Regions from separate parts of the Pseudochelatococcus lubricantis genome, predicted to be linked through region 2. Evidence: predicted binding sites of a transcription regulator. Region 2 holds the regulator's gene; each other region holds the start of a gene.
What was found. The regulator PhoB, encoded in region 2, activates phosphate uptake and scavenging genes when phosphate is short. The targets are predictions, from matches to a motif close to TGTCATNNANCTGTCAT.

Region 1 (3,332 bases), on a different contig from region 2:
GGAAGTTACGTTCGTCAAACACCGGCCGACCTGCCAATACACAACCGGCAAATAACAAAAAACCCCGGCAGGATCTGCCGGGGCCTGAATGCGTATGCGCGAACGCCAGGTGACAAGAAATCAAACACCAATTGACAAGAAATCACTTGGCGGCGAGGAAGTCCTTGACTTCGAGCAGGATGAACTCGTTGTCGTCGGCCTTGTTGGGATCGCGGCTGGCGGAGAACGGCAGGTTGTTGTCGTTGCCGACGATGATGTGCGTGGCGTCCACGACGTCGACGTTCTCGATGGTGAAGAAGGGGAAGTCCAGCGTGCCGTTCTTCTCGCCCTTGATGGCGACCTTGTCCGGATCCTGGATCTTCATCAGGTCGATGTAGCCGATCTTGCGGGCGTCCTTGCCAGCGTTCTCGTCGGTCAGCTCGATCTTGTAGACGCGCTTGAACTTGGCGGGGGTAGCGAAGCAATCCTTGCGCTTCTCGCCGGCCGGGCAGGCCTTGCTCGCGGTGCCTTCGGTGTCGTCGCGCTCGATGATGAGGCCGTGGGTGGCGTCGACCATGTTGAAGTCGCCGATGGAGTGGCCGTTCTCCTCAAGCGGGAACTTCCAGAAGCGGCCGGTCCACTTCTGATTGGCCACATCGAATTCAAGAATACGCAGGTATTCCTTGCCGTTGTCCTTCTCGGTGGCGTTCGTCGCGGCATCCCACAGCGCGCCTTCGAGCAGCGGATAGAGGAACTTGCCGTCCGGCGAGGAAGCCATGCCCTCGAAGCCCTTCGAGCGGCGCACTTCGAAGTCCACCTTGCCCGGCGCGCCCGGCGTCTTGATGTTGTAATGGTCGGGCGAACGGACGACCTTGCCCGCGACTTCCGTCTCGATCACGGCCTCGACCTTGCCGTCGCGGTCGGTGCGGATCAGGTAGGGGCCGAACTCCTCGCCGAACCAGATCTTGTCGCCGATGAGCTGGAAGGACTCGAGGTCGAAGTCGGAACCCGTGAGATAGCGCTTCTCGGTGCCTTCCTCGGCGATGCGGAACGGAACCTTCTTGTCGGGATCGTGCAGGAAGGTGGTGCTGAGCCGGTTGACCGCGTTCGCCTTCCAGTCGATGGCGTAGTGGTGGATGAAGAGCATGTTGTCCGGCGAATTGGCCTTGTTGCCCATGCCGTTGTCGGTGATGACCCAGAAGGTGCCGTCACGGTCGGCCTTGATGCCGGAATGGCCCTGCACGGCCTGGCCCTTGAAGGGGAACTTGATGCCGGTGGGGCGGCCGTCGTTGATGCCCTCGACGCTCTCGGGTTCGTCGACGCGGGTCGCCTTGCCGGTGGCGTACTTGCCGGCAACGCGCAGGTCGGCCGGCGCATCGGCCGGCGCATCGATGATGGTGAGCGCCGGCAGCGCGGCATGGCCCTTCAGGGTCGCGGTGAACTCCTGCTCAGCCATGGCCGGCGAAGCGACGAGCGCCGAGAACAGCAGGGCGCTGAAAACGGAAGAGGGAATACGCATCGAAAACCCCTGTTGTAGTGGATGACAGGGGTTCTTGATCGGCCCCTTTCATGTCTTCGTGTTAAAGGTTCGGAGACAGAAAGGTGACGTTCAATTCGCCGGATAAAGAGCGTTATTTTGCAAGCTCTTGCAGGACACGCGCCCACGAGCGCGCACCCTTGTGGAAGCTTTTCAACGCATATTTCTCGTTCGGCGAATGAATCCGGTCATCGTCGAGTCCGAATCCGATCAGCAGCGGCTCGGCCCGAAGATTGCTCCGCAGGGTGGCGATGATCGGGATGGAGCCGCCGCCGCCGATGGTGACCGGCGCCTTGCCCCATTCGTCCGCGAGCGCCTTCGCCGCCTTCGCCAGCCAGGGGCTGTCGAGCGGCACGGAAACGGCGGGTGCGCCATCACCGGAGCCGAAGGTCACCGAGGCGTCGGCGGGGATGAGTTCGCGCACGTGAGCGCGGAAGGAGTCACGCACGCTGACGGGGTTCTGGTCGCCCACGAGACGGAAGGTGATCTTGGCGCGCGCCTCGGCGGGGATGACGGTCTTCGATCCCTCGCCCGTATAGCCGCCGATGATGCCGTTGATGTCGAAGGCCGGACGGGACTGGATCTGCTCGATCACGTCGCGGTCCTTCTCACCCGCCGGCACTGAGAGCCCCACTGGACCGAGGAAGGTGTCCGCGTCGAGGCCGAGCTGCCGCCATTCGGCACGCACCTCCTCCGGCACCTCGGGCACGCCTTCGTAGAAACCGGGGATGGTGATGCGCCCTTCCTTGTCGCGCAGCGCGGCGATGATGCCGGCGAGCACGTGGATGGCGTTCTGCGCGGCACCGCCGAACAGGCCCGAATGCAGATCGCGATCGGCCGTGCGGACGACGATCTCGTCGTGGACGAGGCCGCGCAGGCCAGTGGTGATGGCAGGTGTCTCCGGATCCCACTGGTTCGTGTCGCACACGAGCACGACATCCGCCCGCAGCTTCGGCAGGCTGGCGTCGACGAAGGCCGGCAGGTTGACCGAGCCCACCTCCTCCTCGCCCTCGATCAGCACGGAGACGCCGACAGGCAACGTGCCGGTGACCGCCTTCCACGCGCGCACGGCCTCCAGAAAGGTGAGAATCTGCCCCTTGTCGTCGGCGGCGCCGCGCGCGCGGATGATCTTGCCGCCATCCGGCAGGGTCTCGATCCGCGGCTCGAAGGGCTGGCTGTCCCACAGTTCCAGCGGATCGACGGGCTGCACGTCGTAGTGGCCGTAGAACAGCACGCGCGTGTCGGAGGCGCCGTCCTGCGCGCCGAGCACGACGGGATGGCCGGGGGTGGGGTGCACGTCGGCCCGGAAGCCGAGCCCGGCGAGTTCGGCGCGCACGTATTCCGCCGCGCGGCGGCACTCGTCCCGGTGGGCCGGATCGGTGGAGATGGAGGCAATTCGCAGGAACGCGAACAGGCGCTCCAGCGAGGCGTCGAGGTTTTCGTCGATATGGGCAAGAACAGCGTCGAGCTGCGACATGTTAAGCGTCCTTCCAGAAATCCGATACGTTCAGCGCCGCAGGATGCCGCCCAGCGTGCCGCGCACGATGGCGCGGCCGATGCTGCTGCCCGTCTGCCCGCCGATGGAGCGGCCGACATCGGCCGCGAGCTGTCCGAGCACCCTGTCCGTGACGCTGCGGGTCACGTCGCGGGCAATTGCTTGCCCCGTCGTCAGCCGCTCACCGCGCGGGCGCGAGGTGCCGAAGATCGAGCCCAGGAAATCGCCGATGCCGCCGAGCACACCCGCCTCCGCCTGCGGCGCATTGGTGGCCTCCGCCGCGCCCCGGGCGCGGCTGGTGAGCACCTCGTAGGCCGACTC
Region 2 (3,332 bases):
TGCTCGGCGAGCGCCGCCAGCAGCGCGGGATGGCTGTAGCCAAGCGCGTTGACGCCGATGCCCGAGCCGAGGTCGAGATATCGCTGCCCGTCGCGCGCCACAAGCCAGACACCTTCACCTTTCTCGAAGATTACATCAGCCCGCGCATAGGTCGGCAGAAGTGGCGACGTCACAGCAGATACTCCAGGGGCAGGCAGGCGATCACGGCCTGCGCACGAAAGACAGCGGCAGCGCCGGCCGCGACCTGCGCCCGGCCATGTGCAGCATCCGCCGTCACACGAAATCCCGGGACCGGGTTCCATGCAAACAGGGCATGGCTCCGCCACGGGAAACGGAAAAAGCCGCCCCACGGGGCGGCAACCTGTTTAACTTATTGTCAGTGCGAAAGACATTCAAGCACAAACTGAAGCCGATTGGCGCTCGTGTTGCCGGCTGCCGGAGCCGGCCCGGAGGCAGCAGGACATGAAGCCGCAGCCGCCGGCGTGAAGAATTTTGTCACACGGCCTTGAAATTGCCGGCATTCACAGCATTTTTCATGGCATCAAGAGTTCGTTTACAATCTCTCCTGTGGGAAAATGCATGCTTGTGCAAGCACGACTCTTGCCGGAGAGTCACGGCATATAGTAGTTTCCCGCTTGAGAGCCACGAAATATCGTCCGGCTGTTCCTTCCAGCGTTTCCCATGAGGCGAACGTTGCGCCCGGCAACAGGTCACTTGCCGGCGACTTGAAGGATTCCGCGCGAGACGCGGCATGATGGAGCATGAGTAATGAGCGATCCCGGCAATACCTGGACTGACGAACGTGTCGAGCAGTTGCGCAAACTCTGGAGCGATGGCCTGAGCGCCAGCCAGATCGCAACGGAGATCGGCGGCGTCAGTCGCAATGCGGTGATCGGCAAGGTTCATCGTCTGGGTCTGTCGGGCCGTGCGAAGGCCCCTGCCGCCCAGACGCCCCGTCCGCCGCGAAAGGCGCCGGCCCCGGCTGCGCCTGTCGTTTCCGCCCCCCGCCAGGCCCCTTCGGTCGCCGCGCCCGCGCCGGTCCCGCAGCCGTTGGCATCGACCTTCGGCAACGCCGCCCTCGCGACGGCGGCGCTCGCCGCGGAGCCCGATGACATGCCGGCGGCAACCCTCGCGACGGACATCGTGCCCGTAGTGCGGGAGAACGTTGTCGTGCCGATGTCCGAGCGTGTCACGATCATGGATCTGCGCGAATACATGTGCCGCTGGCCGGTCGGCGATCCGACCTCCCCGAATTTCCGCTTCTGCGGCGCGCGTGCGGTGACGGGCATGCCCTACTGCACGCACCACGCCAGCATCGCCTACCAGCCGGTGCTCGACCGTCGCCGCGACCGCAAACGGGCCTGAGCGGCGGCGCGGCATTCCGCATGGATGCATTCGATATGACAAGGCCGCCGGTCTTCCCGGCGGCCTTTTTGCTGGAGAACTGTCAATGACACGCGGCGCCTGCGGCATATGCACGCAGGGATAAGCGGATCACCCGATTTGTGCATGTCAGCTATTCGCTGCGCGCAAAGGTTTCGTCAAACGCATATCCTGCGCCACGCACGGTGCGGATCGGATCCGGACTGCGGGCGCGGTTGATGGCCTTGCGCAGACGCCCGACATGCACATCCACGGTCCGCTCGTCGATATAGACATCGTGCCCCCAGACGCCGTCGAGCAACTGCTCGCGGGTGAAGACACGGCCCGGGCTCTGCATCAGGAATTCTAGCAGTTTGAACTCGGTCGGCCCCAGATGCAGCTCGCGGCCGCTGCGGCGCACGCGCCGCGTCTCGCGGTCAAGTTCGATATCGCCGGCCAGCAGCAGCGTCGCCACGTGCCCGGGCTTGGTCCTGCGCAGCAGCGCGCGCACGCGCGCCAGCAGTTCCGGCACCGAGAAGGGCTTGACGACGTAATCATCCGCGCCGGTGGCGAGGCCCCGCACCCGCTCGCCCTCGTCGCCGCGCGCCGTGAGCATGATGATCGGCAGGCGCTCGGTGTCGCCGCGCGCGCGCACGCGCCGGCACAGCTCGATGCCGGAGAGGCCGGGCAACATCCAGTCGAGCAGGACGAGATCGGGAACCTGCTCCCTCAGCCTGATTTCCGCCTCGTCACCGCGTCCCACGCTGTCGACGGAATAGCCCTCGGCTTCGAGGTTGTAGCGAAGAAGCAGCGCGAGCGGCTCCTCGTCCTCCACGATGAGAATGCGTGGTCCTACCATGAGGTCCTCGTGGTATCGCCCGCAGCAAGTGCGAGACATCGAAACTTCACGCGCTCGGGCTACACTGCCTTGGTGGGCAAAGCCGTGCGAACGGGCGCCGACGCGCAATGCACCCTGTCCGGTAACGCCGTTTCCCGAAGAGCGCGACTCGTCGAGAAGTGGTCGGGTTCGTGCGGCGCTTGAACAAGACCCGCATGAGACCCGTCGAAGAGACCGGTAGCGCCGGCATGGCGCCTCCCGGACTTGGCCGCTGGCATGGGATGACGCCGCGCACGACAGCAAGAACTTTCGGACCGCAGTCCGAAAGCGTTCCCGACGTGCCGGAACGATCAGCGCATCGCTTGAGACGTCCAGATTTTCCTGTACGCCCGATCCATTCCTTCATGCCGGAGGAAGCCCTTCATCAGCGCTGCCCTCCAACAAATCCGGCCTAGAGCGCACGCTCTGATGAAATCAGGGCGTGCGCTCTAAATTCTACATTTTATCGCAACTTGCATTCGATTCTATGGATTGACTTGAATGCAAACCGCTCTAGTGACCCCGCCGCGCAGGCACCCCGGCATTGCACGTCCATCACACCGCAGGCGTGGTGGCGAAGCTCGTGGTGTCGCCCTTCGGACGCTCGCCCGCCAGCGTTTCGCCGGTCGTCAGGAAGTAGATCGTCTCGGCGATGTTGGTGGTGTGATCGCCGATACGCTCGATGTTCTTGGCGAGGAACAGCAGGTGCGTGCAGAACGTGATGTTGCGCGTGTCTTCCATCATGTAGGTAAGCAGTTCGCGGAAGACGGAGTTGTAGAGCGCGTCGATGCGGTCGTCGCGGTTCCACACTTCGAGCGCCTTCTTCTCATCGCGCTGGGCGTAGGCGTCGAGGACGTCCTTGAGCTGCTCCTGCACCAGATCGCTCATGTGCTGCACGCCGCCGACGATCTTGGCGGGCTGCAGTTCGGAGCTGATTGCCAGCACGCGCTTCGCCGTGTTCTTCGCCAGATCGCCGATACGCTCCACATCGCCCGCCACGCGGATGGCGGAGATGATGTCGCGCAGGTCAACCGCGACCGGCTGACGACGGGCGATCGTCGCGACCGCGAGTTCCTCGATCTCGCGCTGCAGG
Region 3 (3,332 bases), on a different contig from region 2:
TTCCGCTTGAGACTCTGGATCGTCTTGCGCTGACAAACAGGATCGCCGCGCTTGGTCGACTTCGCTCCATCTCCCATGAAAGTGCGGGACGTCAAGACTATAGTCCAGTTTATAACTCCCAAGCGACCATATCAGACCGCCATAATGGATGAAATTCTTCTATATATCCAAGTAAAACGATATTTATATTATTATAATATTATGTATTGTGTATATAATAAATATTTATTATTAGAATGCGTCAGTTCGTGTTCTGCAACAGAGCAAGAGGTTATCATGATCAGCGGAAATAAACTTTTCCATCTCGTTCAAACAAGGCGCACGCCTGTCACCGTTGCCCGATCCTGCTTTGGAGAATGGTTCATGGAGAGCTTTAGCCCGAAGAACGCGCTTTATGCGGCAACGCTTGCAGCGGCCTTCTGTCTTGCCGGACAGGCGAGAGCCGTTGAACTCAATGGAGCCGGATCATCATTCCATTCCAATCTCTACAAAGAGTGGATGGCCGAGTTCAACCGGGCCAACCCGGACATCACCGTCACCTACAAGAGCGTTGGCAGTGGTGAGGGCATTCGGCGCTTCACGCAGGGGAGCGTTGCTTTCGGCTCGACCGAGCGCCCGATGACCGATGCAGAAATCGCGAACGTGCCGGAGAACGTGTTGCATGTGCCGACCACCGCGGGGATGGTCGTTCTGGCCTATAACATCCCGGGCTTCTCGGGGGATCTGCGGCTAAGCCGCCAAGCCCTCGTCGGCATCATGAGCGGCAGGATCAAGACGTGGGACGATCCGCTGATTCGTGCCGCCAATCCGGGCGTCGACATTCCGAAGCGCAATATCGCTGTCGTTGCCCGGCGAGACGCGAGCGGCACGACCTTCTCTTTCACCACCCATCTCGCTGCGGTGAGCGACGCCTGGAAGGAGGTCGGCACCACCGTCGCCTGGCCGAACAACGCGATGATCGTTTCAGGCAATGAAGGTGTCGCAGGCCGGATCGCGATCGCGGAATACTCCATCGGATATGTCGAGTATTCCTTCGCCGCACAGTTGAACCTGCGGTCTGCGCTGATCGAGAACAGGGCCGGGCAGTACGTTCGTGCGGACGGCGCTTCAGGCTCGGCAGCGCTTGCCTCTGCGCTTGATGGCATGCCGGAGGATGGACGTCAGATCATACCCGACCCCGTGGGCGATACGGTCTATCCCATCGTTTCCTATAGCTGGACCTTGTTGCGCAAGGCCAACAAGGATCCGCAGGTCGCCGATGGACTGAAGCGGTTCGTCGGCTGGGGACTGGTAGAGGGCCAGACTTTCGCCGAAGGACTCGGCTACATCCCGTTGCCCGCGCCCGTCGTGAACCGTGCGCAGGCGATCCTTGCGGGGTTGCACTGACGGAGGGCGATTGCAGAGGGGCGATCGCGGGTTTCCCGCGATCGGGAAAGTGGCTGCGCCATCCGACGAAACGTCATCGGATGGCGCTCGGGGGCGCGATCGAAAACGCAACGCCTCACCAAACCAGCCCTGTCGGATGCGGGTAATAAAAATGTAACTGCCAGATTATATGTGTATTTCACATAGAGAATTGCCATTCAATATATATCAATACATCCAGATACTATGATATTACTTATTTGACACACAATTGTCATCTGTGATTACTATGTGAAGCATAGGCGCTGTCGGTGCCGCCCCTTCCCATGCTCATAAGAGAGTCGCCATGACCAGCAGAACCCACCCCATCGCTCCCGCGTCGAAGTCGCTCATCAAGGCGGCAACGGCCGCGTTCATGCTTGGCTGCCTGCTTACGCCTTCCTTCGCCCAGCAGGCGCCGACCGTCCTGATCGATGGATCGAGCACGGTTTTCCCGATCTCCGAAGCCATGGCGGAGGAGTTTCAGAACAAGCAGTCAGGCAAGATCCTAGCTACCGTCGGCTCGTCCGGCACAGGCGGCGGGTTCAAGAAATTCTGTCGCGGCGAAACCGACATCACCGGCGCATCGCGTCCGATCCGCTCCGAGGAAATCGCGCTTTGCAAGGAAAGCGGCATCGAATTTATCGAGCTGCCGGTGGCCGTCGATGCTCTGGCAACCATCATTAATCCGGGCAACGATTGGGCTACCTGCCTTTCCGTTGCCGAGTTGAAGAAAATCTGGGAACCGGAGGCACAGGGCAAGGTCCAGAACTGGAATCTGGTCCGCGAAGGCTTCCCGAGCGGTCGTCTGGCCCTGTTCGGCGCCGGCACTGATTCCGGCACATACGACTATTACACGCTGGCTATCAACGGTAAGGAACACTCCAGCCGCGGCGACTACACGGCGACGGAAGACGACAACATCACCATCCAGGGGGTGATCGGCGACAAGAATGCCCTCGGCTTCCTCGGTCTGGCATACCTCACCGAGAACGCCGGCAAGGTGAAGGCCGTCGCGATCAGGCAGGCGGACGGCTCCTGCGTGGAACCCTCGATCGCGACAGCCACCGACGGCACCTATCAGCCGCTGACCCGCCCGCTCTTCTATTACGTGTCCAAGCAGGCGGCGGACGCGAAGGAACATGTTCGTGAGTTCGTGGCGTTCCTGTTCGATGCCGATAATCAGAAGGAACTCGTCAGCGAGGTTGGCTACGTGGCGCTGCCCGCCGAGGCTGCGACCCTCGCTCTCATGAAGTTCGAGAGCCGCAAGACAGGCTCCCATTTCGAGGGCGGCTCCAAGATCGGCGTGACTGTGACCGATCTGGTTCAGGACGCAGCCAACTGACGCGATGACCAGCCCCGATGGCTGAGGTCAAGCGCCTCGGCCATCATCACTACCGGAGATGCGCCAATGAGTTCGTCGGCTGACGCCTTCCGGCCTTCCGAGGCCTTCCTTCGCCGACGCCGGTTGATCGATCTCGGCATGCGCGCCGTGCTCTTTCTGTCGGCGGCGCTTTCCGTGTTCGTGACTGCCGCGATCGTTTATGTCCTCGTCAGCGAGTCGTGGGGCTTTTTTACCGAAGTATCGCTATGGACATTCCTCACTGATACTCAGTGGACCCCCGTTTTCGCGCAACCCCGCTATGGCATCCTGCCGCTGCTGACCGCGACGCTTTGGGCTGCGGGTATAGCGATCGCCATCGCGATCCCGTTCGGAACCGTTCTCGCTGTCTATCTCAGCGAATATGCTCCGGCCGCCGTGCGCGAAACCGTTAAGCCGATGCTCGAACTGTTCGGCGCCATACCGACGGTCGTCTATGGATATTTCGCCCTGCTGTTCCTGACGCCGCTGTTTCAGACCTTCATTCCGGGCTTGACCGGGTTCAACCTGCTGGTTCCGGGGATCGTGCTCGGCATCATGATCCTGC
Region 4 (3,332 bases), on a different contig from region 2:
GTCGGGCAGGACGACGGTGGCCTTCTCGCCGTCGTAGAACACGCGGTCGATGGCGTCCGTGCCGAGGTCGGACACCAGCGCATCAGCGTCGTGCAGGAAGATGTCCTGACCGCCGAATTCGTTGTCCGCGAGGTCATAGCCAAGCACCGCGAGAGGCAGGCGATAACCGTTCTCGTTCAGATAATTGATCGCGATCCGCGGCTCGTCGGTCTGGATGATCGACACGCCCTGATCCGCCCAGAAGCCATAGACGAGATCGGGACGCTCCAGGCCGAGGAAGTCCCCGCGGTTGCCGCTCATCGAGCCGCTCGAATTGCCGGAGCCCTGGAAAAGCGTATTCATGAAGTAGCGAACGTCATATTGCTCGAAAAGCGCCTTGATTTCGGGCATGAAGAAGTAGCCGGGGTCCTCGACCTGCCCGGGGCCCGATGCATAGACATTGATCTCGACCGCGTCGACGGGGATCGTCGAGAACACCTTTTCGACGAATGCCGCCGACACGCCCGGATACATGATCGGCATGAAGTGGATTCCGGCAGGCGACGCATCGAGCGCCGCTTTCACGGCGGCCAGGGACGCATCATTGGTGATCGCGGCCTTGAACAGAAGCTGGTCGGCGACACCGGCCGCCTCGCCGAGCCTCGCGATGGCGGGAATGTTCGCCACGGAGACCTTGTCGAGGTTGACCATCACCTTGTCATCGATCGCCGCGAACAGTTCCTCGATGGTCAGAACCTTCTGGTCCGTGACCTCGCGGGTGCCCTCGATGACGAGATTGAGCGACTTGATCTGTTCCAGCGTCAGGCTGCTGACATTGCCCGTTCCGGTCGTCGTGCGGTTGACGCTGCCGTCGTGCATCAGGACATAGTGCCCGTCGGCGGTCCGCTGGATGTCGGTCTCGATGATGTCGACACCGAGGCTGATCGCGTGCTCGATCGCCTTGAGGGAGTTCTCGGGCAGGATGCGCGCCCCGTCCTCGTAATAGCCCGCCCGGTGCGCCGCGATCAGCGTGTTGCCGTCCTTGGCGTCCTGATAGGAGTCGATGATCCGGTCGATGGGCGCGTTCACATAGTCCGGGTTCACGTCGCCGATCAGGTCCGCGAAGCGGTCCGGATGCACCGTCTCGCCCGCGTCCTCAAGCTGCATGGAGGGAATGTCGCGCGTCTGGATGATCCAGCCGTCCTCGACCTCCTGATACGACACGATATTGTCTATGTTGGCGCCGTCGAGGCCCTCGGGGCTCAGCACCAGAGCGCCGTCCTTCGGCGTCAGGCCGTTGATGGTGAGCTTGTACTCGCCGGTGCCGAGCTTGACGATGTTGTAATTGCCGTTGGAGACGGACGACGATCCGTCGCTCAGCACACGCCCGAAAGTGACGTCCTTGTGGCCCGTCGGAATGTAGGTGAAGCCGAAGTCCTCGTTGTCGTAGACATAGCCGTTGTGGGTGTTGTTGTGCGTGCCGATGACCCAGCCGCTGCCGTCTTCCTTCGGCCGCGCGGCCGTGTAGACGCCCTTGTTGGCGCCGCCGGTCACGAGCAGGATGCCGTCCGTCAGGCTGTTCACGCCGTCGAGCGTCACCGTGTAGGTGTAGTCGCTGTTGCGCGACACCTCGGCCTTGTCCGCGAAGCCGGCCGATGAAACGACGGTGTTGCCGCCGTTGCGGACCCACGCGCCCGTGAAGCGGGAGAAGTCGAAATAGGCGGCGGAGATGTCGCTGTTGAACTCGTTGCCCGTCGGCGCTTCATTCACCGACACGAACAGCGAGTTGTCGGAGCGGTAGCCGATGGACGCCGCGCCATACTGGACGCCGTCCCCGAAGCCCCAGTCGACACCGTTCGACGCGATCGAGGCGACGAAAATGCCGTTGATGGCGTCGTTCGTCGCCGATCCCGCGCGGATGTGGTAGTCGCCGCGGTTCGAATTATCGATCCGGCCATGATCCAGCGCGAACCAGTACGTATTCCGCTTGAGCGCAATGGTCACGTTGTTGCCGTCGCTGCCGTCGGCCGTCTGCTGCGCGGAGATATATCCGGCGTCGACCGTGTTCTGATCATAACGGACAAACGCAAAATTGAAGGCGCCACTATAGATGACGCCTTCTTCACGAACACCAGTATCAGTCATTGTGGCCTCCTCGTCATTCAGCCGCCAGGCGCCGCGACCGGACACCGGAAGCCGCACCAACCCCAAAGCGTACAGATGCCTAGCACCTGTCGATGACGATTAAATTACATCTTGCAATTTAATCTGGGTGTCGTAAATGGCTGGGCGAGGAGGAGAAGCCATGGCCGATGTCCAGACGCTGTTGTCCTACAGCGACCGCAGGTTCCTGCAGTTGCTGTTCATGGAAAAGGCGCTGTCGCGCAAGGATGTCGCCAGGAGGCTGGACATGACGGAGGCGAGCATTTCCCGCATCGCCTCACGCCTCGTCGCGATGGGGATCGTGAGCGAGAGCGCGGAGCGGGAGGGCAAGCTCGGGCAGCCTGTGCGCACGCTCACCATAGCGGCGGGGCAGATCTTTTCGGCGGGCATCAACTTCGCGCTGAACGTCGTCGACGTCGCCATCATCGATCTCGCGGGGACCGTCGTATCCATGACGCGCGAGCGGATCGAGCAATCGTCGCCCACGGTGGCCGCCGAAAAGGCGAACGGTATTCTCTCGCACATGATCTGGCAGCACGGGATCGACCTGGACGCCATCGTCGGTGTCGGCGTCTCGGTGCCGGGCAACTTCGCGCCGGACAAGGAGTCCGTGTTCGCGCACAGCCTGTTCCTCGAATACGGCGACATCAACATCGCCGACGTCTTCGGCAGCGTCTGCGGCATGCCGGCCGTCATCGAGAACGACGGCGCCTGTGCGGCGCTCGGCGAGTATTACTTCGCCAACGGCCACCGGCACCGCATGCTCTTCAAGTACCACCTCGGGCACGGCTTCAACGCCGGCATCGTGCTCGACGGGCGTCTCTACAGGGGTGCCTACGGCAATTCGGGTGTGACCGGCGTGCTGTTTCCCTATGGCAAGCCGCGTCCCACCGGCACCGATCTCATCGAGACCCTGGCGGCTGTCGACATCCATCTGACCGACGTCGCCGACCTCGAATCCGTGCCCGGGAACGGGCGCGATACCGTGGAGCGGTGGCTCGACCGCGCAGCGGGTCAGCTCGCGGAGGCCGTGCGCATCGCGACGGGCTTCTACGATCCGAGCATCATCGTCATCGGCGGGCGCCTGCCGCGCTGGCTGACTCAGGAGTTGACGGGGCGGATCGCGTGGGAGACCCTCGCCGGGCCGTCGCGCGGGCTCCGGGTCGCACCCGTCGTTCCCTCCACGCTCG

Region 1: ACFFJ7_RS14835 (esterase-like activity of phytase family protein) is a predicted target of PhoB. The motif match lies at 1,571-1,587, and genes of this name have one in related genera.
Region 3: ACFFJ7_RS03870 (PstS family phosphate ABC transporter substrate-binding protein) is a predicted target of PhoB. The motif match lies at 1,627-1,643, and genes of this name have one in related genera.
Region 4: ACFFJ7_RS01040 (glycerophosphodiester phosphodiesterase family protein) is a predicted target of PhoB. The motif match lies at 2,217-2,233, and genes of this name have one in related genera.

Annotation. Positions count from the first base shown of each region.
Region 1 is NZ_JBHLXC010000007.1:284,888-288,219, reverse strand. It holds gene ACFFJ7_RS14835 (esterase-like activity of phytase family protein) at 143-1,498, opposite strand; gene ACFFJ7_RS14830 (dipeptidase) at 1,611-2,993, opposite strand; gene ACFFJ7_RS14825 (helicase HerA-like domain-containing protein) at 3,024-3,332, opposite strand, start outside.
Region 2 is NZ_JBHLXC010000005.1:9,123-12,454, reverse strand. It holds gene ACFFJ7_RS10780 (aspartate aminotransferase family protein) at 1-173, opposite strand, end outside; gene ACFFJ7_RS10775 (GcrA family cell cycle regulator) at 769-1,365, shown strand; gene phoB (phosphate regulon transcriptional regulator PhoB) at 1,517-2,221, opposite strand; gene phoU (phosphate signaling complex protein PhoU) at 2,795-3,332, opposite strand, start outside.
Region 3 is NZ_JBHLXC010000002.1:213,305-216,636, reverse strand. It holds gene ACFFJ7_RS03880 (arsenate reductase ArsC) at 1-152, shown strand, start outside; gene pstS (phosphate ABC transporter substrate-binding protein PstS) at 277-1,386, shown strand; gene ACFFJ7_RS03870 (PstS family phosphate ABC transporter substrate-binding protein) at 1,712-2,749, shown strand; gene pstC (phosphate ABC transporter permease subunit PstC) at 2,873-3,332, shown strand, end outside.
Region 4 is NZ_JBHLXC010000001.1:251,195-254,526, reverse strand. It holds gene ACFFJ7_RS01040 (glycerophosphodiester phosphodiesterase family protein) at 1-2,124, opposite strand, end outside; gene ACFFJ7_RS01035 (ROK family transcriptional regulator) at 2,285-3,332, shown strand, end outside.